DNA from 2 places in the Roseateles sp. FW301-B2 genome. Region 1 is predicted to be linked to the other one. Evidence: predicted binding sites of a transcription regulator. Region 1 holds the regulator's gene; the other holds the start of a gene.
The links. The regulator HrcA, encoded in region 1, represses chaperone genes, less so after heat shock. The targets are predictions, from matches to a motif close to TTAGCACTCNNNNNNNNNGAGTGCTAA.
Positions count from the first base shown of each region.

Region 2: the regulator HrcA is predicted to act here: its motif matches at 12,885-12,911, upstream of rpoH (RNA polymerase sigma factor RpoH).

Region 1 covers NZ_JBYTBE010000005.1:131,295-145,633, forward strand. Annotated here, with positions in the region: gene mutM (bifunctional DNA-formamidopyrimidine glycosylase/DNA-(apurinic or apyrimidinic site) lyase) at 1-97, shown strand, start outside; gene mutY (A/G-specific adenine glycosylase) at 134-1,186, shown strand; gene AC3WQY_RS05745 (hypothetical protein) at 1,237-1,545, shown strand; gene rapZ (RNase adapter RapZ) at 1,546-2,457, opposite strand; gene recN (DNA repair protein RecN) at 2,454-4,145, opposite strand; gene AC3WQY_RS05760 (NAD kinase) at 4,146-5,021, opposite strand; gene hrcA (heat-inducible transcriptional repressor HrcA) at 5,091-6,110, shown strand; tRNA gene AC3WQY_RS05770 (tRNA-Ile) at 6,166-6,242, shown strand; gene AC3WQY_RS05775 (MerR family transcriptional regulator) at 6,852-7,064, shown strand; gene AC3WQY_RS05780 (hypothetical protein) at 7,058-7,564, shown strand; gene AC3WQY_RS05785 (plasmid recombination protein) at 7,561-8,343, shown strand; gene AC3WQY_RS05790 (phospholipase D family protein) at 9,088-10,023, opposite strand; gene AC3WQY_RS05795 (type I restriction endonuclease subunit R) at 10,110-13,319, opposite strand; gene AC3WQY_RS05800 (hypothetical protein) at 13,415-14,339, opposite strand, start outside.
Region 2 covers NZ_JBYTBE010000027.1:13,793-28,131, reverse strand. Annotated here, with positions in the region: gene AC3WQY_RS17755 (Bug family tripartite tricarboxylate transporter substrate binding protein) at 1-209, shown strand, start outside; gene trmL (tRNA (uridine(34)/cytosine(34)/5-carboxymethylaminomethyluridine(34)-2'-O)-methyltransferase TrmL) at 211-684, opposite strand; gene AC3WQY_RS17745 (ComF family protein) at 709-1,443, opposite strand; gene AC3WQY_RS17740 (class I SAM-dependent methyltransferase) at 1,463-2,371, shown strand; gene coxB (cytochrome c oxidase subunit II) at 2,722-3,900, shown strand; gene ctaD (cytochrome c oxidase subunit I) at 3,928-5,550, shown strand; gene AC3WQY_RS17725 (cytochrome oxidase small assembly protein) at 5,556-5,672, shown strand; gene AC3WQY_RS17720 (cytochrome c oxidase assembly protein) at 5,677-6,279, shown strand; gene AC3WQY_RS17715 (DUF2970 domain-containing protein) at 6,276-6,518, shown strand; gene AC3WQY_RS17710 (cytochrome c oxidase subunit 3) at 6,569-7,453, shown strand; gene AC3WQY_RS17705 (DUF2909 domain-containing protein) at 7,540-7,758, opposite strand; gene AC3WQY_RS17700 (SURF1 family protein) at 7,779-8,507, shown strand; gene AC3WQY_RS17695 (SCO family protein) at 8,458-9,180, shown strand; gene AC3WQY_RS17690 (COX15/CtaA family protein) at 9,201-10,316, shown strand; gene cyoE (heme o synthase) at 10,326-11,246, shown strand; gene AC3WQY_RS17680 (SCO family protein) at 11,248-11,859, shown strand; gene rpoH (RNA polymerase sigma factor RpoH) at 11,914-12,834, opposite strand; gene AC3WQY_RS17670 (chemotaxis protein CheW) at 12,999-13,505, opposite strand; gene AC3WQY_RS17665 (CHASE domain-containing protein) at 13,613-14,339, opposite strand, start outside.

The DNA.
Region 1 (14,339 bases):
CGAGGGCGAGCCCTGCCTGGTCTGCGGCACGCCGATACGCCGCATCGTGCAGGGGCAGCGCTCGACCTATTACTGCCCGTCCTGCCAAAAGCGCTGACTCAGGCGCTGATTCACGCGTTAGCATGCGCCGCGCATGAGAGAAGAAGAGCCCAACCCCGCCGCGATCCAAGCCCTGTTCGCCCCCACCTTGGTGGCCTGGCAGCGCAGCCATGGGCGCAACGCGCTGCCCTGGCAGAACACACGCGATCCCTACCGCGTCTGGCTGTCCGAGATCATGTTGCAGCAGACCCAGGTGAGCACGGTGCTGGGCTATTACCAGCGCTTTCTCGCCAGCTTCCCGAGCGTGCGCGAGCTGGCCGCGGCGCCGCTGGACGAGGTGCTGACCTTGTGGGCGGGCCTGGGCTATTACAGCCGTGCCCGCAATCTGCACCGCTGCGCCCAGGCCGTCTGCGAGCTGCATGGCGGCGAGTTTCCGCGCAGCGCCGAACTCCTGCAGACCCTGCCCGGCATCGGCCGCTCCACCGCCGCGGCGGTGGCCTCCTTCTGCTTTGGCGAGCGCGTCGCCATCCTGGACGGCAACGTCAAGCGCGTGCTGTCCAGGCTGCTGGCCTTCGACGGCGACCTGGCCAGTGCGGCGCAGGAAAAGCTGCTGTGGCAGCGGGCCGGCGAGCTGCTGCCCGCCAGCGCCGACATGCCCAGCTATACCCAGGGCCTGATGGATCTGGGCGCCAGCCTGTGCAGCGTGCGCACGCCGCAATGCCTGCTGTGCCCGGTGAGCGAGCTGTGCCTGGCGCGCGCCCAGGGCGAGCCGCAGCGCCTGCCCAATAAGACGCGCAAGCTCAAGCGCAGCCGGCGCGAGAACTGGTGGTTGTGGCTGGAGCATGAGGGCCGCATCTGGCTCGAACAGCGCCCGGCCACGGGTGTCTGGGCGGGGCTGTGGACCCTGCCGCTGTTCGACGACGAGGCCGCGCTGCAGCGGCAGTTGGACGGACTTGCCGGCCTGGGCGCCAGCGCCGAGGTGCTGCCGGTGATCCAGCACGCGCTGACGCATCTGGATTGGGTGCTGCATCCGCGCCGCGCCGAGGTGGCGGGGCCTGCTCCCGAGTTGAGCGGCGGCGTCTGGGTGGCGCGCGAGCGCCTGGCCAGTTATGCGCTGCCGGCGCCGCTCAAGCGCCTGCTGGATTGATGGCGGATGGATGGCGTATGCTTGCCCCCCTCGACAGCCGACCCCACACCATGCAAAGCACTGCCAAGCCCGCCGTCAAGAGCGCGATCGAATCGGCCGTGGTGGCGGCCCTCGCGGGCGCCACCTGCCTGTGGTTTCTGATCTCGGCGGCCAATATGGACGAGGTCGACGGGGCCAAGGCCACCCTGTGGGGCCTCGGTCTGGCGGTTTGCGTGATCGCCCATATCAGCTTCGTGGGTGTGGCCCTCAAGCATGCCGGCCGCCGCGTGCTGCCCTGGCTGCTGGGCATGGTGATCCTGTTTCCGGTGGTCTCGGTGGTGGCCATGGTCCTGCTGCTGCAGGACGAGCAGGCGGGCTGATTACTTCGCGTCCAGCTCGCGGTGCCGCTTGAGCACCTGGCCGTGATAGGCGAACTGCTTGGACAGCGTTTCCACCAGATAGACCGAGCGGTGCTGGCCGCCGGTGCAGCCGATCGCCACGGTCAGGTAGCTGCGCTGGTCGGCCGCGAAATTGGGCAGCCATTGCGAGATGAAGGCACCGATCTGGCCCAGCATCAGGCGCACCTCGGGCTGGGCCTCCAGATACTCGGCCACCGGCGCATCGCGGCCGGTCAGCGGACGCAGCTCGCGGTCGTAATAGGGGTTGGGTAGCACGCGCACGTCGAAGACGAAATCGGCATCGCTGGGCACGCCATGCTTGAAGGCGAAGGATTCGAACACCAGGGTCAGCGAGGTGCCGCTCACCACCACCAGATCGCGCACCCAGGCGCGCAATTGCGCGGGCCGCAGTTGGCTGGTGTCGATCACCGTTGACTCCACGCGCAGCGCCGCCAGCAGCTCGCGCTCCAGCTCGATCGCGTCCAGCAGGATGCGGTGCGCATCCTCGCCGTCCTGCTGGGCCTGACGCAGCGGATGCGGGCGGCGCGTTTCGGAGAAGCGCCGCATCAGGGTGTCGGTATTGGCGTCCAGGAAGATCGAGCGCAGGCCCACACCCTCGGTGCGCAGTTGCTTGATGAGCGGCAGCAGGTGCGGCAGCGAGCCGGCGCTGCGCACGTCCACCGCGATCGCGACGCGGCGCTTGCCGCGCTGCTTTTCCAGCGTCAGGAATTCCAGCAGCAGCTCGGGCGGCAGGTTGTCCACGCAGAAGAAACCGGCGTCCTCCAGCGCATGCATGGCGATGGACTTGCCGCCGCCCGACACGCCCGTGACCAGCACCACATCGCTTTGCGGCGCTGGCTTGGCCTCGGCCCCCCGCTTGCTATTGCTGCTCATGACCTGGCCTTCTTGCTGCGCGCTGCCGCGCCGGTGTTGGAGAGATCCAGCATCTCCTGCGCGTGGGCAATGCTGGTGGACGAGAGGCGCTCGCCGCCCAGCATGCGGGCGATCTCGGCCACGCGCGCCTCGCCATGCACCGGCTGCACATCGCTGCAGGTGACGCCGGCGCGCAGGGCCTTGGAGACGACGAAATGCTGGTCGGCGCAGGCGGCCACCTGGGGCAGGTGGGTAACGGCCAGCACCTGGCGCTCGCGCCCCAGCTGCTTCATCAGCCGGCCCACGGTCTCGGCCACGGCGCCGCCCACGCCGGCATCGATCTCGTCAAAGATCAGGGTGCCGGCGCCGCTGTCCTGCTGCTGGCAGGTGGTGACGGCGATCGCCAGCGCGATGCGCGAGAGTTCGCCGCCCGAGGCCACCTTGGCCAGCGGCCGCGGCGTGCTGCCGGCGTGTCCCGCCACCAGGAATTCGGCCGACTCCAGGCCGAAGCTCTGCGGTTGTTCCTGCTTGAGCAGGGCGATCTCGAAACTGCCGCCGGCCATGCCCAGCAGCTGCATGGCCTGGGTGACTGCGGCCGCGAGCTGCGGCGCCGCCTTGGCGCGTGCGGCGCTGAGGCGCCGCGCTTCCTGTTCATAGGCCTGGCGCGTCCGCTCCAGCGCGGCCTGCAGGGCGGCCAGATCGCTGGCAGCGTCCAGCGCCGCAAGCTCCTGCTTCCATTCCCGCAGCAGGGCCGGCAGCTCGGCCGGCTGGCGCCGGTAGCGGCGCGCCAGCGCCACCCAGGCGGAGAGGCGTTCGTCCAGCTCCTGCAAGCGCTCGGGCTCCATGTCGGCGCCGTGCAAATAGGCGCTGAGCGTGTGCGTGGCATCCTGCAGCTGCGCCTGCACGCCCTGCAAGGCCTCGACGGCGGGCTGCAGGCGGGCGTCGTAGGCCAGCACGTCCTGCAGATCGTCCAGCGCGCGTTGCGTCAGGCCCTCGGCATTGAGCTCGGCCTCGCTGAGAGCTTCGAGCGCCTTGCGCGCCGCATCCATCAGCGACTGCGCATGCGAGAGCCGCTGGTGTTCACCGTTCAGCTCGTCCCATTCATCGGCGCCGGGCGCCAGGCGATCGAGCTCGCCGATCTGCCAGCTCAGGCGTTCATGCTCGCGCGCCAGCTCGCCCTGGCGCGCCTGCGCCGCCTCCAGGCCCTCGCTGGCCTGCTTCCAGTCGGCGTATGTCTTGGTGACCAGCGCGGTTTCGATGCCGGCATAACCGTCCAGCAGGGCGCGCACCGCGGGCGCGCGGGTCAGGCCTTGCCAGGCATGCTGGCCATGGATGTCGAGCAGGCTGTCGGCCAGCTCGCGCAGCTGCGCCACCGTGGCGGCGCTGCCATTGATCCAGGCGCGGCTCTTGCCCTGCGCATCGATGACACGGCGCAGTAGCAGGCAATCGTCGTCGCCGTCAAAGCCGGCCTCGGTGAGCCAGTCGTGCAGCGAGGCGGGGCGGTCGAACTCGGCCGTGATCTCGGCCCGCGCCGCGCCCTCGCGCACCACCCCGGCATCGCCGCGGCTGCCCAGCGCGAGCTGCAGGGCGTCGATCAGGATGGACTTGCCGGCGCCGGTCTCGCCGGTGAGCACCGCAAAGCCGTTGCTGAAGTCGAGTTCAAGTTCGGGCACGATCACGAAATCGCGCAGGTTCAGGCGCCGCAGCATTCAACTCACCCCTTCGTACCAGCGCAGCTTGCGGCGCAGCGTGGCGTAATAACTCCAGCCGGTCGGATGCAGGAAGCAGACCTTGTGCTTGGAGCGCCGCACGGTGATGCGGTCGCCGTGCAACAGGCTGGCCAGGCTCTGCATGTCGAAATTCACGCTGGCATCGCGGCCGGCCACGATCTCCAGCCGGATCTCGCCCAGGTCGGGCAGCACGATGGGGCGGTTGGAGAGCGTGTGCGAGGCGATCGGCACCAGCACCCAGCCGCCGATGCTGGGGTGCAGGATGGGCCCGCCGGCCGACAGCGAATAGGCGGTGGAGCCGGTGGGCGAGGCGACGATCACGCCGTCGGCGCGCAGATTGGCCACGAACTCGTCGCCCACGTCCACGCGCAGTTCCACCATCGAGGCGGTGGCGCCGCGGCTCACCACCACGTCGTTGAGGGCCAGGCCCTCGAAGATGATGCGCTCATCCCGCCAGACCGCGCCTTCCAGCATGGCGCGCTGCTCTTTTTCGTAGGTGCCGGCCAGGATGGGCTCGAGCGCCTCGCGAAAGCGCTCGATCGAGATGTCGGTGATGAAGCCGAGCCGGCCCTGGTTGATGCCCACCAGCGGGGTGCCATGTCTTGCCATCTCGCGGGCAAAGCCCAGCATGGTGCCGTCGCCACCGACGACGATGGCCAGATCGCACTCGCGGCCTAATTCGTCGTTGGAGAGGGCGTCGAAGGCGGTGATGCCGGTGTTCAGGGCGGTCTCGCGCTCCAGCGAGACTTCCAGGCCGAGGCCGGCCACGAACTCGGCAATCTCCTCAAGCACAGGGCGTATGCCCCTGGCCTGGTGCTTGCCCACTAACGCCACATGACGGAATCGCTTGGCCATGCGCAGAATTACACCACAGGGTTGCGACGACTTGCGGAACATGGCGGGCCTGTCCGTACAATGAAAACCATGCTCGACGAGCGCTCCAAATCACTGCTGAAAACCCTGGTCGAACGCTATATCGCGGACGGTCAGCCCGTGGGTTCGCGCACGCTGTCCAAGGCCTCGGGCCTGGAGCTCTCGCCCGCGACCATACGCAATGTGATGGCCGATCTGGAGGAACTGGGCCTGATCGCCAGCCCGCACACCAGTGCCGGCCGCATTCCCACCGCGCGCGGCTATCGCCTCTTCGTCGACACCATGCTGACGGCGCAGCCGGCCCTGCTGGGTGCGGACGCGCGGCCGATCGAGACGCAGTTGCAGCCCGACCAGCCGCAGCGCGTGATCGCCAGCGCCGCGCATCTGCTGTCCAGCCTGTCGAGCTTTGTCGGCGTGGTCACCGCGCCGCGCAAGCCCAGCGTGTTCCACCACATCGAGTTCCTGCGCCTGGGCGAGCGGCGTGTGCTGGTGATCATGGTCTCGCCCGACGGCGATGTGCAGAACCGCGTGATCTTCACCGCGCAGGATCTCAACCAGGCCGAGCTGGCCGAGGCCAGCAACCGCCTCAACGCCCATTACGCCGGCCTCACCCTGGAGGCGGTGCGCGAGCGCCTGAGGAGCGAAGTGGATGCGCTGAAGGGCGAGATCGGCCTGCTGATGAATACCGCCGTGCAGGTCGGCACCGAGGCACTGGAGCATGAGGAAGAGCGCGTGGTGATCTCTGGCGAGCGCAATCTGCTCACCGTGCAGGACTTCAACAACGACATGGGCAGCCTGCGGCGCCTGTTCGAGATGTTCGAGCAGAAGACCCAGCTGATGCGCCTGCTCGACGTCTCCAGCCGCGCCGAGGGCGTGCGCATCTATATCGGCGGCGAGAGCCAGGTCGTGCCCTTCGAGGAGCTCTCCATCGTCTCCGCGCCCTACGAGGTGGATGGGCAGGTGGTGGGCACCCTGGGCGTGATCGGCCCCACCCGCATGGCCTACGACCGCATGATCCAGATCGTCGACATCACCTCGCGCATGGTCAGCAACGCGCTGTCGCAGAAGTAGGTCGCTGCCAACTGCCCTATACAATCCGCGCTCCTGGCGCCGGCCGGGTCACTCAGGGCCGTTAGCTCAGTTGGTTAGAGCAGAGGACTCATAATCCTTTGGTCGCAGGTTCAAGTCCTGCACGGCCTACCAATATCCATCGGGGTTCTCTCGATTTTCGGATGATCCCGAGCCCAGTGAAAACCGCAGACGTAGACGCCACGTAGACGCTGCGCCTGGGTTTCTGCTTTCCTGCCGGCCTTGGCTAAGCCGTCCTACGCCATGCTTGCACAGACAGGTCCTTTGGCGTGGTTGTGCGGCAGCGCTGGGGGCCAGCGCCACAAGGCACCGACCTGGCGACGCGAGTCCTCTACCTGTTCCGGTGGTGGACACCGCACCTAGTCTGTGGGGAGTCCCCGGAGAGTCCCTGGGGACACCTGAGGGACATGGCGAGGTCATGAAGTGGGTTGCCGTCAATTGCTCGGCTGTTGCTCTCGGTGCATGTGGCCTGACGCTGATCGCGTGTGGCGAGGCCCAAGCTGCTCGACTGACCACGATATTCGGCCCGCTAGATGCCTATGCTCTGTCATAGGGTTTGGTCTCGAAGTGCATCTGTTGGGGGGAGCGTGTAGGCGGGCGCAGGCCTAGTGACGCCTGTTGAGTTTCGAGTCTCTGACTCCTGCGGACAAGGCTTACCCCTATTGTTCGAAATAGTGCCTAATGCCGCCCAGCGCACTGACCAATGCGTACTTTGAGCAATTGATGAATAGCCCATACGTGATCCTCCCGCTGGACCAAGAGTTCCGCGCCACGCTGCCGACCAACATGGCGGCGCAACATCTCAACCGTTCACCCCAGACGTTGCGTCTGTGGGCCTGCAAGCAGAACGGCCCGCTGCAACCGTCGCGTATTAACGGGCGGCTAGCTTGGTCCGTTGCGTCCATCCGCAAGTTGGTGGGGGTGAGCGCATGCTGATCTGGCAGGGTGAAATGACCGGCGAGGCCGCCCCAGCTTTGTTGTTTGACTCATCCATGGGGCCCCGTTCGATTGCACAGTTCCGTGCACTGGTTGCATTGAGCGTTGGGGGTATCAATCGCGAGGAGCTTGATGAACTCGCAGCGGTTTCCAATGGACCGGCGCTGATCCAAAGCCTTGATTCGCAAGGCTACCGTGTGGGCAGCCGACGGAGGCCGGCTGCTTGGCCACTCATCTGGAGCGGACGTCATTGGCGTGGCTCAAGCGATGCTGGCTACCGGCAGCATCAGTGTTACCAATATGCGCTAACACCTTTGGGAGTTAGGGTGATGGAAGAACTTATGCGGCCGGACCGATTTTTCAGGCACCGCTGGTTTGGATACGTGAGTTACTACCACGCGCTGTGTGATCACGGGCAACTGTTCGCGCACGCCTCGAAGTTGTTCCGAAATCTGCTTCGCCGAAATGGACACTGGGCGTTCCTCGGAGGTGAAGCATGAGCTGCGTCGTTTTGCGCCTCAAGAAGCTCAAGGGATCCGGCATCGTCTGCATCGCGGCGAAGCACAATCTGCGCCGCATCGAGGCTGAGCAGGCTCCTGGTGGTCACATCGATGCCACTCGGAGTGGGCTCAATGCCGTGCTGCGCGGCGCCGACACGCCTGAGGGGGTCGCATCGCACGCGCTCTTGATGATGGCGGGTGCCGGCATAACCAAGCTGCGTAAGGATGCGGTCCGCGCGGTGGAGATTGTGGTGAGCCTGCCCAGCGGCCGCCCCGTCAATGAGACGGAGTTCTTCGAGGCAAGCTGTGCGTGGATCTGCAAGCGCTTTGGTGGAAGCGACAACATGCTCAGTGCAGTTGTGCACCGCGACGAGTCTGCAGTGCATATGCATGCTCTGGTGCTGCCGCTCCTGAACGGGCGAATGACTGGCAGCGATGCGGTCGGCGCCGGGCCACGCTTCCTCGCTATGCGGCGCGACTTCTGCAAAGAAGTTGCGGTGCCCTTCGGCTTTGATGCGTACCCTGACCGGCTGCTGGGTGTTGACAAGCAGCGCATGGCGAAGGCTGTGATCAAGGAACTGAACAGCCGCAACGACACCAGTCTGAAGAGCCTGGTGTGGCCTGCGGTTCGTGACTTGATTGAGCGACACCCCGTGGCTTTTGTCCATGCGCTCGGGCTGGCGACGCCACCGGAGCGCAAGCAGCGCCTGCGCTCCAGCACGTCGATCTTCATCAGCAAGGGCAAGGGCAGCCAGCGCCGGGAGTCGCTGGCTGCCTGATGGATCCAAGTTGACGCGGTTTCCATCGGCCCAGTTGATTTCGTATTCATAGGACGCTGACCATGAGCCGAGGCGGAAGCCGCCCGGGTGCAGGACGCCCGGCTAGAAGGGCGAGAGCGGAGGACTTCCGTCGCTTGGACGTCCGAATGCTCGCCCGCGCCGGCATGTTGCGCGGTGGATCGTGGCAGTGCCGATGGGTGGAGTCAGGGACCGACAGGACCCTGGCCACCTTGCGCATTGAAGCGCTTGGTGATCGGCTGGCGCTGAACTACGGTGTCGCGACAAACTCTACGACGAGCGCGGTGCCCGTTCTTGAGACTGCTTGCAACTTCGGCGGATCTCGCCCGTGGTTCTCGTGCCCGGGTTGCGAGCGCCGCGTGGCCGTCCTGCTGCTTGGCCGTTCTCGCATTGCCTGCAGCAAGTGCAGGGTGGTCAGCTACCGCAGTCAGCGTATCGACTTCTGCGGGCGCATGTGGCTGAAGCAACGCAAGCTCGAGGCACGGCTAGGGCCAAGGATGGCTTGCCCATCCAAGATGTCAATGGAAACCTACTCGCAGATCATCAGTGACATCCGGCGCTGTCAGCTGCGTAGGGATGCGTGGTTGACCGCGGCGCTCCGCGGCGTCCATGACGACCTCAGTGCACTGCGCGCTCAAATGCGTGCGGATAGCTCGGCATTCACTCTGGCACGCTAGCTAAGCTGGCTTGCTGGGGCACTTGTCTTACATTGAGGCTAGTCTTCATCTAGTACTGCCTCTCAATCTCGACCATGAATGGGTCCGTCGGAGTTGCAAACTGATCCTCGATGTCGTCCCACTCGCAAGAGTTGAACGCTGCCTTGAAGGCGCGCCGAAACTTCGTATCAATTTCAAAGGGAGGGGGTGGTCCATCGGACAAGGGGCGCAACTGGATCGCCGTCCATGTCCCTCGGATTTTCCGAATCAAATCGATGCGCATCCACTTGATGCTGCGTGTCGTCCCGATTTGGTCGCCTTCATCCAGCTTGAACTGAAGAACGAAGTCGCCTTCCTGGAATAAGCCTTCATCAACATCGTTGTCATTCACCCACTTGTTGCCACCGGTTTGCTGGAGTACGACCTCCTTAATGGCATTGCTGTCAGTTCGTAGTTCCCACCAGGGGAGCAGCTTCCATCGTCTAGGTAACGCCAGTCGCCGTGCTTCCAAGTAGGACAGTGTGGTGCTTTGCTCAAAATCGGCGTCGGGCTCTCTAGACCGCGCCTTGGCATGTTCAATATCGAGCGCGGCGAGTCGGTCTTCGGTTACGGGTTGGTAAACAAGATCCCGAAGTACTTTGTCCAAAGGGAGTACCGGGTTCGAAGTAAACACGCCGCATTCATGCTGTAGGCCTGTGGATAGCGCGTTGGCTGATAGATTTGCAGACCCAACGATCTGCCCGCGGCCTTTGGACCAATAGATCTTGCTGTGTAGCCCCTCACAGAAATAGACCGCTATGCCCGCTTGAAGGAGCCTTCGCACGCCGTCTGGGTGGGTCGCCCCTGCCTTGGGCCAGCAGACCACACTGAGATTCTTGATTCCCTTGGGAAGCTGATCGAGCGCGCCGTGCCCTACAAACGCCACGATGGCCCATTTCTCTTGGTCACCGGAAAAGATGTCAGCGATGCGATTCTTGATGGCAGCAGAGTTGAGAAGATATTCCATGACGACTATTCAGTTGGGCAATCAAGCTGCACCACAGCAGCGACGCCTAAGGAAATTCTTGCGGGCATATGTTTCGGCTCGAGGCCCTAGGCCCAACTCTCCCCCAACGCCTGCGCCTGCTGCAACACCAGCTCCACCGCCGCCTCCTGCATGTCCGGCGGGTACTTGTACTTGCGCAGGATGCGCTTGACCATCAGGCGCAGGCTGGCGCGCACGCTCTCCCGCTCTGACCAGTCCACGCTGAGGTTCTTGCGAAGGTTGTCGGTCAGCTCGTGGGCGATCTTCTTGAGGGTCTCGTCGGTGAGTTCCTTCACCGCGGACTCGTTGTTGGCCAGGGCATCGTAGAAGCGCACCTCATCGTCAGACAGACCCAGGGCCTCGCCCCTTGATGCAGCCTCCTTGAACTTCTTGGCCATCTCCACCAGCTCTTCCATCACCTGCGCGGTCTCGATGGAGCGGTTCTGGTAGCGGGTGATGACGTTGCCCAGCAGCTCGGAGAACTTCTTCTGCTGCACGATGTTGGTGGCGAATTTGGACTTGATCTCGCCCTCCAGCAGGCGCTCCAGCAGCTCCACAGCCAGGTTGCGCTCGGGCAGGTTCTTCACCTGCGCCAGGAAGTCGTCATCCAACAGGCCGATGTTGGGCTTCTCCAGGCCAACGGCGTCGAAGATGTCCACCACGCTCTCGGAGACCACCGCCTGGCTGATGATCTGGCGGATGGCGAGGTCGCGCTGTTCGTCGGTGCGCTTCTGCGCCACGATGTCCCGCTTGGTCAGGATCACCTTCACCGCCTGCATGAAGGCCACCTCCTCGCGCACGGCCTTCGCCTCATCCAGCGTGCAGCAGAGCGAGAAGGCCTTGCTCATGGCCAGGGCGGTGTCTGCAAAGCGCTTCTTGCCGCTCAGACCCGCCTCAAGGGGCAGACCCAGCACATGGTTGGCCGCGCCGGCCAGGACCTTGTGGCCGCCCGCGAGGAAGCCGCTCCAGTCATAGCCATGCAGCAAGGTGCGCAGCACATCCAGCTTCTCTGCCAGCACCGAGTAGGCCTCGTTCGCGTCCACCGTGGGGCGGCCACGGCCTTGGGCTGCGGTGTACTCCTTCATCGCGGCCCTCAGCTCATTGCCGATGCCGATGTAGTCCACGACAAGGCCGCCCTGCTTGTCCCGGAACACACGATTCACGCGCGCGATGGCCTGCATGAGGTTGTGGCCCTTCATGGGCTTGTCCACGTACATCGTGTGCACGCAGGGCGCGTCAAAGCCCGTGAGCCACATGTCCCGCACGATGACCAGTTTCAAGGGGTCGAGCGGGTCCTTGAAGCGCTTCTCCAGGCGTTTCTTGACCTGGCTGTTATAGATGTGGGGCCGCAGCAGGGCCTTGTCGCTGGCGGAGCCGGTCATGATGATCTTGACGGCGCCCTTTTCGGGGTCCTCGTCATGCCAGTCCGGGCGCAGCTTCACGATCTCGTTGTAGAGGTGCACGCAGATGTCCCGGCTCATGGTCACCGCCATGGCCTTGCCGGGCTGCGCCGCCAGTCTCGCCTCGAAATGCGCTACCAGGTCGGCCGCGATAGCCGCCACGCGAGGCTCTGCCCCCACCACCTTCTCCAGCGCCGCCCAGCGGCTCTTGAGCTTGGCCTGGGCGTCTTCCTCTTCGTCCTCGGCGAGCTCGTCGACCTCGGCATCGACCTGGGGCAGCTCGTCTTCTTTCAGTCGCAGCTTGGCCAAGCGGCTCTCGTAGTAGATGGCCACGGTGGCGCCATCCTCCTTGGCCTGCTGCATGTCGTAGACATGGATGTAGTCCCCGAAGACGGCGCGGGTGTCGCGGTCTGCGGCTGATACCGGGGTGCCCGTGAAGGCGACGAAGGTCGCGTTGGGCAGCGCGTCGCGCAGGTGCTGCGCGTAGCCCACCTGGTACTTGGTGACGGTGTAGCTGGCGCCCGGATCGAAATGCGCCGTAGAGGGTTCAATGGCAGTTGCCTCGCCATCTGAAGAGGCCAGCACTTGCGGCTTGGCTGATGAGAACTTGACCTCCTTCAGCTTGGCTTCGAATCCGTACTGGGTGCGGTGCGCTTCGTCGGCGATGACGACGATGTTGCGGCGATCCGAGAGCATGGGGAACAGGTCTTCGTCCTCGCCCGGCATGAACTTCTGAATGGTCGCGAAGACGATGCCGCCAGACGGCCGGTTGGCCAAGAGGGCCCGCACCTCCTGCCGTGTTGTGGCCTGGGCGGGCTGTTCTCGCAGCAGGTCCTGCGAGAGGCTGAACACACCGAAGAGCTGCCCGTCCAGGTCATTGCGGTCGGTGATGACCACGATGGTCGGGTTCTCCATCTGCGGCTCCTGCATCACCCGCGCCGCGAAGCAGGTCATCGTGATGCTCTTGCCGCTGCCCTGGGTGTGCCAGACCACCCCGCCCTTGCCGCGCGTGCCGGTGCCGTTGTCAGCGCGCGAGGCTGCGACGACCTGCTGGATGGCCGCCTGTACCGCATGGAACTGGTGATAGCCGGCAATCTTCTTCACCAGCTGCCCGTCGTCCTCGAAGAGCACGAAGAAGCGCAGGTACTCCAGCAGCCGGGCAGGTGCGAGCGCGCCACGCACCAGGGTCTCCAGCTCGTTGAACTCGCCCAGCGGGTCCAGCTGCACCCCATCGATGGTGCGCCATTGCAAGAAGCGCTCGGCGTTGGCCGAGAGTGAGCCCATGCGGGCCTCGCTGCCATCCGAGATGACCAGTAGCTCGTTGTACTGGAAGACGTCCGGGATCTGGGCCTTGTAGGTTTGGATCTGGTCGTAGGCCTTCCAGATATCCGCCTGCTCGTCAGCCGGGTTCTTGAGCTCGACAAGCACCAGGGGCAGGCCGTTGATGAAGAGCACGATGTCCGGGCGGCGGGTGTGGTGCGGCCCCTTGATGGTGAACTGGTTGACTGCCCACCATTCGTTGAGGGTCACGTCTTGCCAGTCGATCAGGCGAGCGAAGTCACCGCGCGTCTCGCCTTCTGTCTGGTACTGCACCGGCACGCCGTTGACCAGCAGCTTATGGAAGGCACGGTTGGCCGAGAGCTGGGCCGGGATCCCCAGGTTGAGGACCTGCTGCAGGGCATCGTCACGAGCGACCGTTGGCAGGTGAGGGTTCAGGCGCGCGATGGCAGCAGACAGGCGCTCCTTCAGCAGCACCTGGCGGTAGTCCGAGCGCTGGGCGTTATCGCCATCCGGGGCGATGGTCTGGCCGTGGTGGTGGGCCCATCCCAGCTTGGTGAGCCATCCCAAGGCTTCTTGTTCGAGTTGATCTTCAGTCATGACAGTTCCGATTGAACATTAGTCATCCTCCGTGGCCGCACGCTATCGCCACAAGGGGCAAGCCGCGATAGGGCCGCTTGCAGCGTTCCAGGCAACTAGGCTGGGGCACCCTCTGCCCGCTTGGCCGTAGCCCCTTCTTCTCCGGATCCACTGTCATCTTTGCCGTTTGCGGGCTGCTTTCCAGCGTAGAGCCTGGGGCGCTTCGAGAAATCTCGTTCAAGTTGATTGGCTCGAGACCACATGAACAGGTTGGGAGTCATCCACATGGCGGTGAGCATCAGGACCGTGAGGACTAGCCCTTCTCCCATGATTCTCGAAGGCGCGGCGCCGCTGATGCTCTGACCTCTGCCGACATAGGCCTCGATGCAGAAGACGATAAAGGCAGAGAAGCAGAGTTCCAGCAGCACGATGAACGTAGCGTTGGAGTGCTCTCGAAGGTGGGTATAGGTCTCGCGAATGTCCTTTGACCCCTCAAGCCGTCGCGCGCGAGTCAGCACTCGGTAGAAGCGATGCACGCAGCGTTCCGTTCGGAAGATGCGAAATAGGGTGAGGTACTGCATGCATCCGACAAACACTGTCGGCAGGGAGAACGCCAGAAGCGCCACTACGGCCGGCCGTCCCTGTAGTCCGAGCAGCTTGGTCGTGACCATGACGATGGCTGTGAGGAGCATTGCCCAGCCGATCGAGCGTTTGGCGTCGAGCTGGGACTCCTCCCGCCGCTGAGCCCGGCGGGACTTAGGGCGGGCGTTCTGTGGGCGTCGTGGGCCTACCCCCAGGGTAGAGCAAACCAAGTAGCTCACAGCAATGATGGCCAGCCCGACCCAGGCGCAGAGGAGATCAGGCGCTGCTGAAAGAACGCCCGAAGCCATCAGTACGTTTAGGCCGATGAGCGTGATGACCCACCCAAGCCAGAAGTAGCGTACGTGCTGCTCCATCTTCGAGCGCCAGTAGCGGCCGAAATGGATGACCGTGATGGGTGCGCTGATGATGTACGAGTACATCAAGCCGCCGGCGATCAGC
Region 2 (14,339 bases), on a different contig from region 1:
TGGCGCCGGCGCGTACGCCCGCGCCCATCGTGGCGCGGCTCTCGCAGGAGCTGGTGCGCATCATCAAGAGCGATGCGCTGCGCAACCGCCTGCTGAGCCAGTACTTCAGCGCCACCGCCAGCTCGCCCGAGGGCCTGGCCCAGCTGATGCGCAGCGAACGCCTCAAATGGGCGGCCGTGATCCAGGCCGCCGGCGTGCAGCCCGAGTAGCTCAGCCAGCGGCCCCTGCGTAGCCGTTCTGGCGCCAGGCCTCGAACACCGCCACCGCCACGCTGTTGCTGAGATTGAGGCTGCGCTGCGCCGGCAACATCGGCAGGCGCACGCGTTGGCTGGCCGGAAAGCCGTCGCGCAGCGCCGGCGGCAGGCCGGCGGTCTCGCAGCCGAACACCAGAAAGTCGCCCGGCTGCCAGGCCGTCTCGGTGAGCAGATGGCTGCCGCGGGTGGTGAAGGCGAACATGCGCTCGGGCGCGGGGCTCTCCGCATCGAGAAAGGCCTGCCAGCTGGCATGGCGGTGCACCGCCGCGTACTCGTGATAGTCGAGCCCGGCGCGCTGCAGCAGGCGGTCTTCCATCAGGAAGCCCAGCGGCTCGATCAGGTGCAGGCGGCAGCCGGTGTTGGCGGCCAGCCGTATCACATTGCCGGTGTTGGGCGGGATCTCGGGGTGCACGAGCACGATGTTGAACATGGCGGTCTGGACTTCCTGATTTCGTCAATCGGCCGGCGTGCGCGCAAGCACCCAGGCCTGCACGGACGCTGCACCGGCGCGACGCAAGGCGCCGGCAGCCTCGAACAAGGTGGCGCCGCTGGTCATCACATCGTCGACCAGCGCCACCTTGGCGCCACGCAGGCCGGCCTGCGCGGCGGGCTCGACGGCGAAGGCATGCCGCATATTGGCGCGGCGCGCATCGAGCTGCAGGCTGGCCTGCTGCGCGGTGTCGCGCACGCGCAGCAGCAGGTCGGCGGCGCAGCGCCATTGTCGCCGCTGCGCCAGGCCGCGCGCGATCTCCAGGCTCTGGTTGTAGCCGCGCTCGCGCAGGCGGCTTGCGGCAAGCGGGATGGGCAGCAGCAGGTCGGGCGCCTCGGCATCGCGCAGCGCGCGGTCCAGCAACTCGACCAGCAGCGCGCGCCAATGCAGCGCGTCGTGGAACTTGAAGCGCTGCAGCAGCCGGTCCCAGGGAAAGCCGTAGTCCAGCGCCGCGATGCAGTGGCTCAGCGGCGGGGGTGCGCGCAGGCAGCTGCCGCATGCCGGGCCGGCGCCGGGCGGCAGCCGCAGCGCGCAGAAGTGGCAGCGCGGCACTGGCGTGGCGTAGCGCGCCGCGCAGTCGCTGCACAGCCGCTGCGGCGACCAGCGCCGGCACACGGCGCATTGGCCGGCCGCACGCGGCAGCCGCGCTGCCAGGCGCGCGATGAGGGCATCGGCCAGGGGCGGGGCGAGCGCGGGCATGGCTCAATATACTGCCGCGATGACGAGTGACGTGATCGATGGACAGCGGGCCGGTGCCCAGCTGGATGCTGGCGCCTTGCGGCATCAGCGCAGCCGCCTGGCGGCCGCGCCCGAGGCGCCCTGGCTGCACCGCGAGGTGGCGCAGCGCATGGCCGAACGCCTGCCCTTCATCAAGCTTCAGCCCCGCAGCGTGCTGCTGTGGGACGCCTGGCTGGGTGCCAGCGCGCAAGCACTGCGTGCGCAATACGCCCAGGCGGAGCAGCTGCTGGTGGAGGACGAGCCGGCCTTGCTGGCGCGCAGCCAGGGCCTGCTCAAGCGCGGGCTGTGGTCGCGCCTGCGTGGCTTGGCGCAAGGGCAAGCCCTGACCCCCGCGCAGGTGCCGGCGGGCGTGGCCGAGCTGGTGTGGGCGAATATGAGCTTGCATGCGCAGGCGCAGCCGGAGGCGGTGCTGCGCGCCTGGCACGAGGCCCTGGCGGTGGACGGCTTCCTGATGTTTTCCTGTCTCGGGCCCGACAGCCTGGTGGAGCTGCGGCCGCTCTACGCCGAACTGGGTTGGGGCCTGCCGGCGCCGCCCTGGCTGGACATGCACGATATCGGCGACATGCTGGTGCATGGCGGCTTTGCCGATCCGGTGATGGATCAGGAGCGCCTGAGCCTGACCTGGGCCGATGGCGAGGCCTTGTTGAACGACCTGCGTGCGCTGGGCGGCAATGTCGCGCGGGCGCGTTTCGCGGGCCTGCGCGGGCGGCAATGGCGCAGCGCTTTGCTGCGCGCACTCGAGCGCCTGAAGGGGCCGGATGGCCGCCTGCGCCTGACGGTGGAGCTGGTCTACGGCCACGCCTTCAAGGCCGCGCCCAAGCTGCAGGTGCAGGCCGAAACGGCGGTGTCGCTGGAGCAGATGCGCGCGATGGTGAAGCGCCCGCGCTGACTTGCTCCGGATCAACGCCGCACACGGCGACGCACAAAGACCACAGCCCCGGTATGGGGCTACGTTAGAATCCGCCGCGATTTGAATTTCAGCAGCGCCAGGGTAATCGATCCCGATCTGGCGCTCGTTGAGCGAGGTCAACCCCCGTTTAAGAAGTCTCGCATGCCGCCGCGGCAGGTGACGCAGGACATGGGGTGGACATCGGTCCAGCGTCGGTGTTGACCATGTGGCGCGCAGCGCGCGCGGTCTGTACCCTCGATCAATCTGGGATGTTGCGGCAGCGAGCGCCAAGCTCTCTGCCGCAAAGTCCGTGGCGAAGTTTTTGAACAGAAGTGACGACCATGAAGATGATGAACACACGAGTGCATCAGCTGGGGCGCCGAATGAGCCAGCTGGCGGTGACCCTGGGTGCCGCCCTTGCCAGCCACGCGGCCTTGGCGGTGAACGACCTGCCGGGCGGTCCGGCGGTCAACCAGCTCAACCTGCATCCCCCGGTCACCAAGATCGCGTCGGAGCAGATGTGGCTGCACAACATGATGTTGCTCGTCTGCCTGGCGATCTTCGTTGCCGTGTTCGGCGTGATGTTCTATTCCATCTTCAAGCACCGCAAGTCCAAGGGCGCGGTGTCGGCCAACTTCCACGAGAGCGTCAAGGTCGAGATCGCCTGGACCATCGTGCCATTCATCATCGTGATCGGCATGGCGCTGCCGGCTACCAAGGTGGTGGTGGCGATGAAGGACACCACCAATGCCGACCTCACCATCAAGGCCACCGGCTACCAGTGGAAATGGGGCTATGACTACCTGAAGGGCGAGGGCGAGGGCATCGGCTTCCTCTCCACCCTGGACGTGGCGCAGCGCGAGATGTCCAACTCGGGCAAGCCCGAGGCGGTGGACAACTACCTGCTGAAGGTGGACAACCCGCTGGTCGTGCCGGTCGGCAAGAAGGTGCGCATCATCACCACCGCCAACGACGTGATCCATGCCTGGATGGTGCCGGCCTTCGGCGTCAAGCAGGACGCGATCCCCGGCTTCGTGCGCGACACCTGGTTCCGCGCTGAGAAGGAAGGCGATTTCTACGGTCAGTGCGCCGAGCTGTGCGGCAAGGAGCACGCCTACATGCCCATCCATGTGAAGGTGCTGTCGGCCGCGGCCTACACCGCCTGGGTGGATGGCGAGAAGAAGAAGCTGGCCGCCAAGGCCGATGATCCGAGCAAGGTCTGGGAACTGCCCGCGCTGCTGGCGCGCGGCGAGAAGGTCTACAACGCCAACTGCGCGGCCTGCCACAAGGCCGACGGCAAGGGCGCCGGCCCGATCAAGCCGCTGGACGGCTCGCCCGTGGTGCTGAACGACGACAAGCTCAAGCAGGTCGCGGTGCTGCTGAATGGCCAGAACAACGGTGCCATGCCCTCGTGGAAGCAGCTCGGCGATACCGACATCGCCGCGGTGATCACCTACACCAAGAACAACTGGTCCAACAAGACCGGCCAAGTGGTGCAGCCCGCCGAAGTCGTGGCCGCGCGCAAGTAATCATCGGACGTCAAAGAAGGAATCAACATGAGTGCTGTGCTTGACCATCACGGTCATGACGTTCATGACCACCACGATCACCATGCCCCGACGGGCTGGCGTCGTTGGGTGTTTGCGACCAACCACAAGGACATCGGTACCCTGTATCTGCTGTTCTCGTTCACGATGCTGATGATTGGCGGCATCCTGGCGCTGTGCATCCGCGCCGAGCTGTTCCAGCCCGGCTTGCAGTTCTTCAATCCCGAGCTGTTCAACCAGTTCACCACCATGCACGGCCTGATCATGGTGTTCGGCGCCATCATGCCGGCCTTCGTGGGCTTCGCTAACTGGATGATCCCGCTGCAGATCGGCGCCTCGGACATGGCCTTCGCGCGCATGAACAACTTCAGCTTCTGGCTGATGATTCCTGCCGCCATCATGCTGGTGTCGTCGTTCTTCATGCCCGGCGGCGCACCCGCCGCGGGCTGGACGCTGTACGCGCCGCTGACCCTGCAGATGGGCCCCTCGATGGATGCCGGCATCTTCGCGATGCACATCCTCGGCGCCTCGTCGATCATGGGTTCGATCAACATCATCGTCACCATTCTGAACATGCGCGCGCCTGGCATGACGCTGATGAAGATGCCGATGTTCGCCTGGACCTGGCTGATCACCGCCTACCTGCTGATCGCCGTCATGCCCGTGCTGGCCGGTGCCATCACGATGACGCTGACCGATCGCCACTTCGGCACCTCGTTCTTCAGCCCCGCCGGCGGCGGCGACCCGGTGATGTACCAGCACATCTTCTGGTTCTTCGGTCACCCCGAGGTCTACATCATGATCTTGCCGGCCTTCGGCATCGTCAGCCAGATCGTGCCGGCCTTCGCCCGCAAGAAGCTGTTCGGCTACGCCTCGATGGTGTACGCGACCGCTTCGATCGCGATCCTGTCCTTCATCGTGTGGGCGCACCACATGTTCGCCACCGGCATGCCGGTGACGGGTCAGCTGTTCTTCATGTACGCCACCATGCTGATCGCCGTGCCCACGGGCGTGAAGATCTTCAACTGGCTGGCCACCATGTGGCGCGGTTCGATGACCTTCGAAGTGCCGATGCTGTGGGCCGTGGGCTTCATCTTCGTGTTCACGATGGGCGGTTTCACCGGCCTGGTGTGCGCGATGGCGCCGATCGACATCCAGATCCAGGACACCTACTACGTCGTCGCCCACTTCCACTACGTGCTGGTGGCCGGCTCGCTGTTCGCCCTGTTCGCGGGCGTCTACTACTGGGGCCCGAAGTGGTCCGGTGTGATGTTCAGCGAAACGCGCGGCAAGATCCACTTCTGGGGCTCGCTGATCAGCTTCAACGTGACCTTCTTCCCGATGCACTTCCTGGGTCTGGCCGGCATGCCGCGTCGCTATGCCGACTACCCACTGCAGTTCGCCGACTTCAACGCCCTGGCATCGGTGGGCGCGTTCTGGTTCGGCCTGATGCAGGTGTACTTCTTCTTCTTCGTGGTGCTGCCGATGCTGCGCGGCAAGGGCGAGAAGGCTCCGATGAAGCCCTGGGAAGCTGCCGAAGGCCTGGAATGGCAAGTGCCGTCGCCGGCGCCCTTCCACACCTTTGAAGAGCCGCCCAAGCTGGACGCCAGCGCCACCAAGATCATCGGCTGAGCACCATGGCCCTGACCCCCGAGCAACGCAAGAGCAACCGACGCCTGGCCTACATCCTGGCCTCGGTGGCGGCCGTGTTTGCGATCGGCTTCATGGCCAAGATCGCCTACCTGGGGTTCTGAACGCATGAACACACCGCGTTGGCATGTCAGCCAGATCCTGCGCCGGGACAACCGGCTCATGGTCGGCAAGCTGCTGGTCGTGGTAGGCCTGATGTTCGGCTTCGGCTATGCGCTGGTGCCGCTCTACCGGGCCGTGTGCACGGCCCTGGGCATCAACGTGCTGTCGCTCTCCGAGCGCCAGCATGCGGTGCGCGCCGAGGATGTGAAGAACACCCAGATCGACTACAGCCGCACCATCAGCATCGAGTTCGATGCGAATGCGCGCGGCCCCTGGGACTTCAAGCCCGCGGTGTCGCATCTGCAGGTGCATCCTGGCGAGCTGACCACGGTGATGTACGAGTTCCGCAATATCCAGAGCCGCACCATGTCGGCCCAGGCCATCCCCAGCTATGCGCCCAAGCAGGCGACGGCGCATTTCAACAAGCTGGAATGCTTTTGCTTCAACGAGTACACGCTCGCCGCGGGTGAGAGCAAGCAGTGGCCGGTGGTGTTCGTGATCGACCCCAAGCTGCCCAAGGATGTGAAGACCATCACCTTGTCCTATACCTTCTTCGAGGTGCCGGGCAAGAAGCAGGCCGAGCTCAAGAAGCCGGAGTCGCGCATATGAGCAAGGCGGGTGAGGATTTCAAGCAGGCGGTGGCCCGCAAGGGCAGCTTCCTGCAGACCATGAAGGCGGTGGCCTGGTCGTTTTTCGGCATCCGCAAGGGTGCCGGTTATGAGAAAGATGTGGCGCAACTCAATCCCGTGCATGTGATCATTGCCGGGGTGATTGGGGCGGCGCTGTTCGTGCTGGTGCTGGTGCTGCTGGTCAATTGGGTCATTGGCAGCGGCGTCGCCGGCAACTGAGAAGCATTTGGTTTGAACTGCAAAGTTTGAAGTTCGAGGAGAGAAGCATCATGTCGGCTGCGACGACTCAGGGGAAGACTCCCTATTACTTCGTGCCCGGGCCCTCGCGGCATCCGGTGATGGCCGCCATCGGCCTGTTCTTCGTGATCCTGGGCGCTGGCCAGTGGATCAACGATCACCAGTGGGGCGCCTACTCGCTGGCCTTTGGCCTGCTGTGGTGGGCCTTCGTGCTCAAGCAGTGGTTCGGCGATGCCATCCGCGAAAGCGAAGGCGGCCTCTACAGCGAGCGCATCGACGTCTCGTTCCGCTGGAGCATGGGCTGGTTCATCTTCTCGGAAGTGATGTTCTTCGCGGCCTTCTTCGGCGCGCTGTACTGGGCGCGCGTGCACTCGGTGCCGACCCTGGGCAGCCTGGAGAATGCGCTGCTGTGGCCCGACTTCAAGGGCCTGTGGCCCAGCGTCGCGGCCGGCCTGACCGCCTCGCCCGCCGGCACCGTGGAAGCCTTCAGCACGGTGGGCCCCTGGCCCCTGCCGACGGTCAACACCGCGCTGCTGCTGACCTCGGGCGTGACGCTGACGATCGCCCACCATGCCCTGCTGGACGGCAATCGCAGCAAGACCATCGCCTTCATGTGGATCACGGTGCTGCTGGGCATCACCTTCCTGGTGGTGCAGGGCTACGAGTATTCGCATGCCTACCATGAGCTCAACCTCAAGCTGAGCTCGGGCGTGTTCGGCTCCACCTTCTTCATGCTGACCGGCTTCCACGGCTTCCACGTCTTCGTGGGCATGCTGATGCTGCTGTTCATCACCCTGCGCCTGCAGAAGGGCCACTTCACCAAGGACCGCCACTTCGGCTTCGAAGGCGCGGCCTGGTACTGGCACTTCGTCGACGTGGTGTGGCTGGGCCTGTACGTGGTCGTCTACTGGATGTGAGCATGGGGGCTGCTGCAGCCCCTGGCCATGCCAAAGCAAAAGCGCCGCATGCAGCGGCGCTTTTTTCGTTCATTGCAAGCCCGGCGTTAGCGGCCGACGGGGATACCGGTCGGCTGTATCCAACCCAGTGAGTAGCTGATCCAGATGAACAGGAACAGGGCGATCGACACGCCCACGCGCACCGCCAGCGCGCGCGCCATATTGGCGCCGCGCTGTTCCTTCCTGCCATTCTTCAGCATGAACAGGCCGGCGGCCGCGAGTGCGCCGAGGATGCCGATGAAGGCGATCGCGAAGATGAATTTCATGGCCGGCATTATTCCCCATCATGGCTGAGGCAAGCCCGCTGCAACGCCGCCTGATCGTGCTGCTGGGCACGCTGCTGGGCATGGCCATCACCGCCGCGCTGGGCTTCTGGCAGCTCGACCGGGCGGCACAGAAGCGTGCGCTCGAACAGGCCATCGCGCAGCGCGGCCAGCAGGCGCCGCTGGGCAATGCCGAGCTGCGCGGCGATGCGCAGCAACTGCACCGGCGCGCGCAGTTGCGCGGCCATTGGCTGGCCGACAAGACGGTGTTTCTGGACAACCGTCCGATGGATGGCCGGGTCGGCTTCTTCGTCGTCACGCCGCTGCGGCTGGCGGGGCGCGCGGAGTCGCTGCTGGTGCAACGCGGCTGGGTGCCGCGCGACCAGGCCGACCGCACGCGCCTGCCGGCGCTGGCCACGCCGGCCGGCGAGGTGGAGGTCGAGGGGCGCTTGGCCGCGTCGCCCTCAAGGCTGTACGAGCTGGGCCAGGGCAGCGCCGGCGCGATCCGGCAGAATCTGGCACCCGATGCCTATGCGGCCGAGCTCGGCATCCCGCTGCTGCCGGCCGCGCTGCTGCAAACGCGGGCTGCGGCTGCCGACGATGGCTTGCTGCGCGACTGGCCGGCCCCGGCCGTCGACATCCACAAGCATTACGGTTACGCCTTTCAATGGTTCGCGCTCTGTGCGCTGCTTCTAGGTCTCTATGTCTGGTTCCAAGTCATCCGTCCCCGGCGCCGCCGCCCCATCGCCTGAGCAGGCCGACGCGCCGCTGTCCTTCACGGTGCACAGCCAGCCCCAGCCCGGCGCGATGGCCGGTGCCGCCAACGCGCAGCAGCGCGCCGGCCGCCTGCGCATGCTGCTGGTGGTGGCGGTGTGCGCCGCGCCGGTGCTCGCGTCCTACTTCACCTTCTACGTGCTGCAGCCGCGCGGCAAGGCCTATGGCGAGCTGATCACGCCCACCTTGGACCTGCCGCCCAGCCTGAGCCTGCAGGACCTGCGCGGCCAGCCGGTGCCGGCCGAATCGCTCAAGGGCCAATGGTTGCTGACCCTGGTGCAGGATGCGCATTGCGACAGCGCCTGCGAGCGCCTGCTCTTCATGCAGCGCCAGCTGCGCGAGATGATGGGCAAGGAGCGCGACAAGATCGACAAGCTCTGGCTGGTGCCCGATGACCAGCCGCTGCGCCCCGAGGTGCTTGCCGCCGTCAGCGCCGGCGTGCCGGTGACGGTGTTGCGCGCGCCGCGCGCCCAGATCCAGGCCTGGCTGAAGCCGGCCGAGGGCCATGGCCTGAACGAGCATCTGTTCCTGATCGACCCGATGGGCCGCTGGATGATGCGCTCGCCGGTGCAGCCCGACCCGTCAAAGGTCAAGAAGGACCTGGACCGCCTCCTCAAGGCCAATGCCGGCTGGGACAAGCCCGGACGCTGATCGCCGCCGCCCCGCCTGCCATGAACGCCTTCGACTTCACCCCCTGGCTGCGCCTGCTGCTGCTGGGCACCCTGATCGGTGCCGGGCCGCTGCTGTGGTGGCGGCTGCGCCATCGCGGTGCCGGCCTGGGCCCGCGCCTGCGCGCGCTGACCCTGCTGACGCTGTTCCTCACCTTTGACCTGGTGCTGTTCGGTGCCTTCACGCGCCTGACCGACTCGGGCCTGGGCTGCCCGGACTGGCCCGGCTGCTATGGCAGCGCCTCGCCGCTAGGCGCCGGCGTCGACATTCACGCCGCCCAGACCGCCATGCCAAGCGGGCCGGTGACGCATGGCAAGGCCTGGGTGGAGATGATCCATCGCTACCTGGCCAGCGGGGTCGGCTTCCTGATCCTGGTGCTGTGCGTGCTGAGCTGGTGGCAGGCACGGCGCGGCGCGGCGCGCCCGATCTCGCCCTGGTGGCCCACCGTCACCTTGCTGTGGGTGTGCATGCAGGGGGCCTTCGGCGCGCTCACCGTGACGATGAAGCTGTTCCCCGCCATCGTCACCCTGCACCTGCTGGGCGCCATGGGCCTCCTGATGCTGCTGGCCTGGCAGGCCGAGGCCTATGCGCCGCGGCCGCTGGCCTGGCCGGCCGGCGAGCGCCTGGCCGCCTGGGCGTTGCTGGCGCTGGCGCTGCTGCAGGTCAGCCTGGGCGGCTGGGTCAGCACCAATTACGCAGTGCTGGCCTGCAGCGAGTTCCCGCAATGCCAGGGCCAATGGTGGCCGGCGATGGATTTCGAGCATGGCTTCACGCTCTGGCGCGCGCTGGGCGTGGGCCACGACGGTGGCTGGCTGCCGTTCACGGCCCTCACGGCCATCCACATGAGCCACCGCATCGGCGCTTTGCTGGTGTTCGCGGCGCTGCTGGGGTTGGCCTGGCGCTGGCACCGCCGGCCGCTGCCCGAGGGCCCGCTGTGGGCACGCCGCCTGCTGCTGGTGGCCGGCTGGCAGCTGCTCTCCGGCCTCTCCAACGTGGTGCTGGACTGGCCGCTGCTGGCCGCCCTGGCCCATACCGGCGGGGCCGCGGCCCTGCTGCTGATCCTGAGTTTCATGTTGGCGCGCCTGCACGCAGCGCAGCGCGCCGCTGCCCTACGATAGACGCTTCCCATGTCCACGACCCCCACCACCCTCGCTGCCCCCGGCGCGCCCTCGCGCTGGCAGCAGTTCTACCAGCTCACCAAGCCGCGCGTGGTGCAGCTGATCGTGTTCTGCGCGGTCATCGGCATGGCGCTGGCGGTGCCCGGCTGGCCCAGCGGCCCCGAGTGGGGCGTGATCCTGGCCGCCACCGTGGGCATCTGGCTGGTGGCCGGCGCGGCCGCTGCCTTCAACTGCCTGATCGAGCAGCAGATCGACTCGAAGATGAAGCGCACCGCCTGGCGCGCCACCGCCAAGGGCGAGCTCAGCCGCGTGCAGACCCTGAGTTTCTCGGCCCTGCTGTGCGGCATCGGCTCGGCCATCCTGTGGGTGTGGGTGAATCCGCTCACGATGTGGCTGACCTTCGCCACCTTCGTCGGCTACGCGGTCATCTACACCGTCATCCTCAAGCCGATGACGCCGCAGAACATCGTCATCGGCGGCGCCTCGGGCGCGATGCCGCCGGTGCTGGGCTGGGCGGCGCTGCGCGGCGAGGTGGGCCCCGAGGCGCTCATGCTGTGCCTCATCATCTTCCTCTGGACGCCACCGCATTTCTGGGCGCTGGCGCTCTACCGCACCGAGGATTACCGCAAGGCCGGCCTGCCCATGCTGCCGGTCACGCATGGCTCGGAGTTCACGCGGCTGCAGGTCTTCCTCTACACCTGGATCCTGCTGGTGGCCACGCTGTTGCCCTTCCTCACCGGCATGAGCGGCTGGATCTATCTGGCCAGCGCGCTGGCCCTGGGCCTGGGTTTCTGCGCCTACGCCTTCAAGCTCTGGCGCCAGTATTCGGACGAGCTGGCGCGCGCCACCTTCCGCTTCTCCATCCTGCACCTGTCGCTGCTGTTCGCGGCGCTCTTGCTGGACCATTACCTGATGCCCTGGATCGCCTGAGATGCAACGCAACACCACGAGACGACTGTTCCTGGCGGCCCTCAGCGCGCTGACGCTGGCGGCCTGCGACCAGATCGGGGGCGCGGCCAAGCCCGCCTTCCGCGGCGTGGACCTGAGCGGCGCCAGCTATGCCCGCCAGCTGAGCCTGCCCGACCAGGATGGCAAGCCGCGCAGCCTGGCAGACTTCAAGGGCAAGGTGGTGGTGGTGTTCTTCGGCTACACCCAATGCCCCGATGTCTGCCCCACCACGCTGGCCGAACTGGCCCAGGTGAAGAAGTCGCTGGGCGCGGATGGCGAACGGGTGCAGGGCGTGTTCATCACCGTCGATCCCGAGCGCGACACGCCGGAACTGCTCAAGCCCTATATGACGAGCTTTGACCCGAGCTTCGTGGCCCTGCGCGGCAATGCCGAGCAGCTCAAGGATGCGGCGCGCGAGTTCAAGGTCTATTACGCCAAGGTGCCTGGCAAGACGCCCGAGAGCTACACCATGGACCACACCGCCGCCAGCTTCATCTTCGACACCCAGGGCCGGGTGCGCGTGTTCGCCCGCTATGGCGCCGGCGCCCAGGCGCTGGCCGACGACATCAAGCTGCTGCTGAACGAGCGCTCATAAGGACAAAGGCCCCTCGCGAGGGGCCTTTTGCATGGGGAAGGGCGATCGGCGCGCTCAGGCCGTTTCGGCCAGGGCCTTGCGCATCTTCTTCATTGCCGCCACCTCGATCTGGCGGATGCGCTCGGCGCTGACGCCGTATTCGGCCGCCAGGTCATGCAGGGTCATGCCGCCGCTGCTGTCGTCGTTGACCTTGAGCCAGCGCTCTTCGACGATGCGACGGCTGCGCTCGTCCAGCACCGCCAGGGCGCGCGAAATGCCGTCACCGGCAAGCGCGTCGCGCGAGCGGCTTTCCAGCACGCGCGTCGGCTCCTGGCTGTCGTCGGCCAGGTAGGCGATGGGGGCGAAGCTCTCGCCGTCGTCATCGGTCTGGGGCTCCAGGGCCACGTCGCCACCCGCCATGCGGGTCTCCATCTCCAGCACTTCCTCGCGCTTGACGTTGAGCTCGCGGGCCACATGGTCCACCTGGGCTTCGGTGAGCGTGTTGCGGTGCGTCTGGCCCTCGGCGGCATCTTCCTTCAGGCTGTGCTTCATCGAGCGCAGATTGAAGAACAGCTTGCGCTGCGCCTTGGTGGTGGCCACCTTGACCATGCGCCAGTTGCGCAGGATGTACTCGTGGATCTCGGCCTTGATCCAGTGCATGGCGTAGGACACCAGGCGCACGCCCTGGTCGGGGTCGTAGCGCTTGACGGCCTTCATCAGGCCCACATTGCCCTCCTGGATCAGGTCGCCCTGAGGCAGGCCGTAACCCATGTACTGGCGCGAGATCGACACCACCAGGCGCAGGTGCGAGAGCACCAGCCGGCCGGCGGCTTCCAGATCGCCATGCTCGCGCAGGCGGCGCGAGAAGGACTGCTCCTCCTCGGGGGTCAACAAGGGCAGGCGGTTGACGGCGCTGATATAGGCATCCAGATTGCCCAGCGAGGGCAGCAGCGCCCAGGGGTCGCGTACTTGCAGTGCAGTGGCGTTGGACATCATGCTCATGGCTTTCTACCTCTCCCAGCCGCTATGGCTCGACGTCCATAATATTAGCACTCATGGCGAATGAGTGCTAAATGTCGCCGAGAAGCAAATTTGCTCAGCTATTTCAACGCTTTCAGCGAGGGTACGCACTAACTTTCTGCGCGGAAACCGGTCTCAGATCAGTCGATCAGACCGAAATCCGGGCTGCCCACCATGCCTTCGATGTCGAGCAGGATCAGCATGCGCTCGCCGACCTTGCCCAGGCCGGTGACGAAGCGGGTGTCGATGGCGGCACTCACCTCGGGCGCCGGCTTGATGGCGTCGGCACCCAGTTCCAGCACGTCCGACACCGAGTCCACCACCACCCCGACCACGCGCGAGCAGACGTTCAGCACGATGGAGACGGTGAAGGCGTTGTACTCCGCCGGGCTGCCAAGGCGCAGGCGCAGGTCCACGATGGGCACGATCACGCCGCGCAGATTCACCACGCCCTTGACGAAGGCGGGTGCGTTGGCGATGCGGGTGGGCGCCTCGTAGGAGCGGATCTCCTGCACCTTCAGGATGTCGATGCCGTATTCCTCGGCGCCGATGCGGAAGGTCAGGAACTGCCGGCTGGCAAAGGACTTGTGATCGTCGGCGAGCGTCAGCGCTTGGTTGGGGCGGGTGGCCAGTTCGGTAGAGCTCATGGGGCGAAGGCTTGGGATGGTTCGATGGTTGGACGCGCTGCCCGCTATTGTGCCTAGCCGGGCCGGGCCTGCCGCGGCAATAAACCGCGGCGGCCCGGCCATTGTGCTCAGTCCGCGGCGCTGGACATGGCGCCGGCGCTGGCGGGCAGGTCGAGCACAAAGCTCGCACCCTGGCCCGTCGCGCTGCGGACCGTCAGGCTGCCGTTCATCGCTTCCACCAGGCGCTTGCAGATCACCAGGCCGATGCCCGTGCCCTCGGCCTGGCTGAGCTCGCGCCCGAGCCGGTTGAAGGGCTGGAACAGCTGGGCCTGCTGCGCCTCGCTGAGGCCCAGGCCGGTGTCGGCCACGGTGATTTCGATGCGCTCATCGCCCAGCGCCCGGCTGCTCACCCGCACCTGGCCCTGCGGGTGGTTGTACTTGACGGCATTGCTGAGCAGATTGGTGAACACCTGCTTGAGGCGCGTGGCATCGGCGTAGACCTGCTGCGCGTCGGCCGCCAGTTCCACGCTGTAGGCAATGCCGCGCTTGGCGGCGTCGGCTTCCAGCATGGCCCAGGTCGACGCCAGCAGCGGTTCCAGCGCCTGCGGGGCCAGCTCGAGCTTGAGCGCGCCGGTCTCGATGCGCGACCAGTCCAGGGTCTCGTTGATCATCTCCAGCAGATGCCAGCCGGCCGCGCGTATCTGCGCCAGCCAGCCGCGCTGCTGCTCGCTGAGCTGCTGCTCGCCGCCCAGTTCCAGCAGCTGGGTGAAGCCCAGCATGGCGTTGAGCGGGGTGCGCAATTCATGGCTGATGCGCGAGAGGAACTCGTTCTTGGCCTGGTTGGCGGCCTCGGCG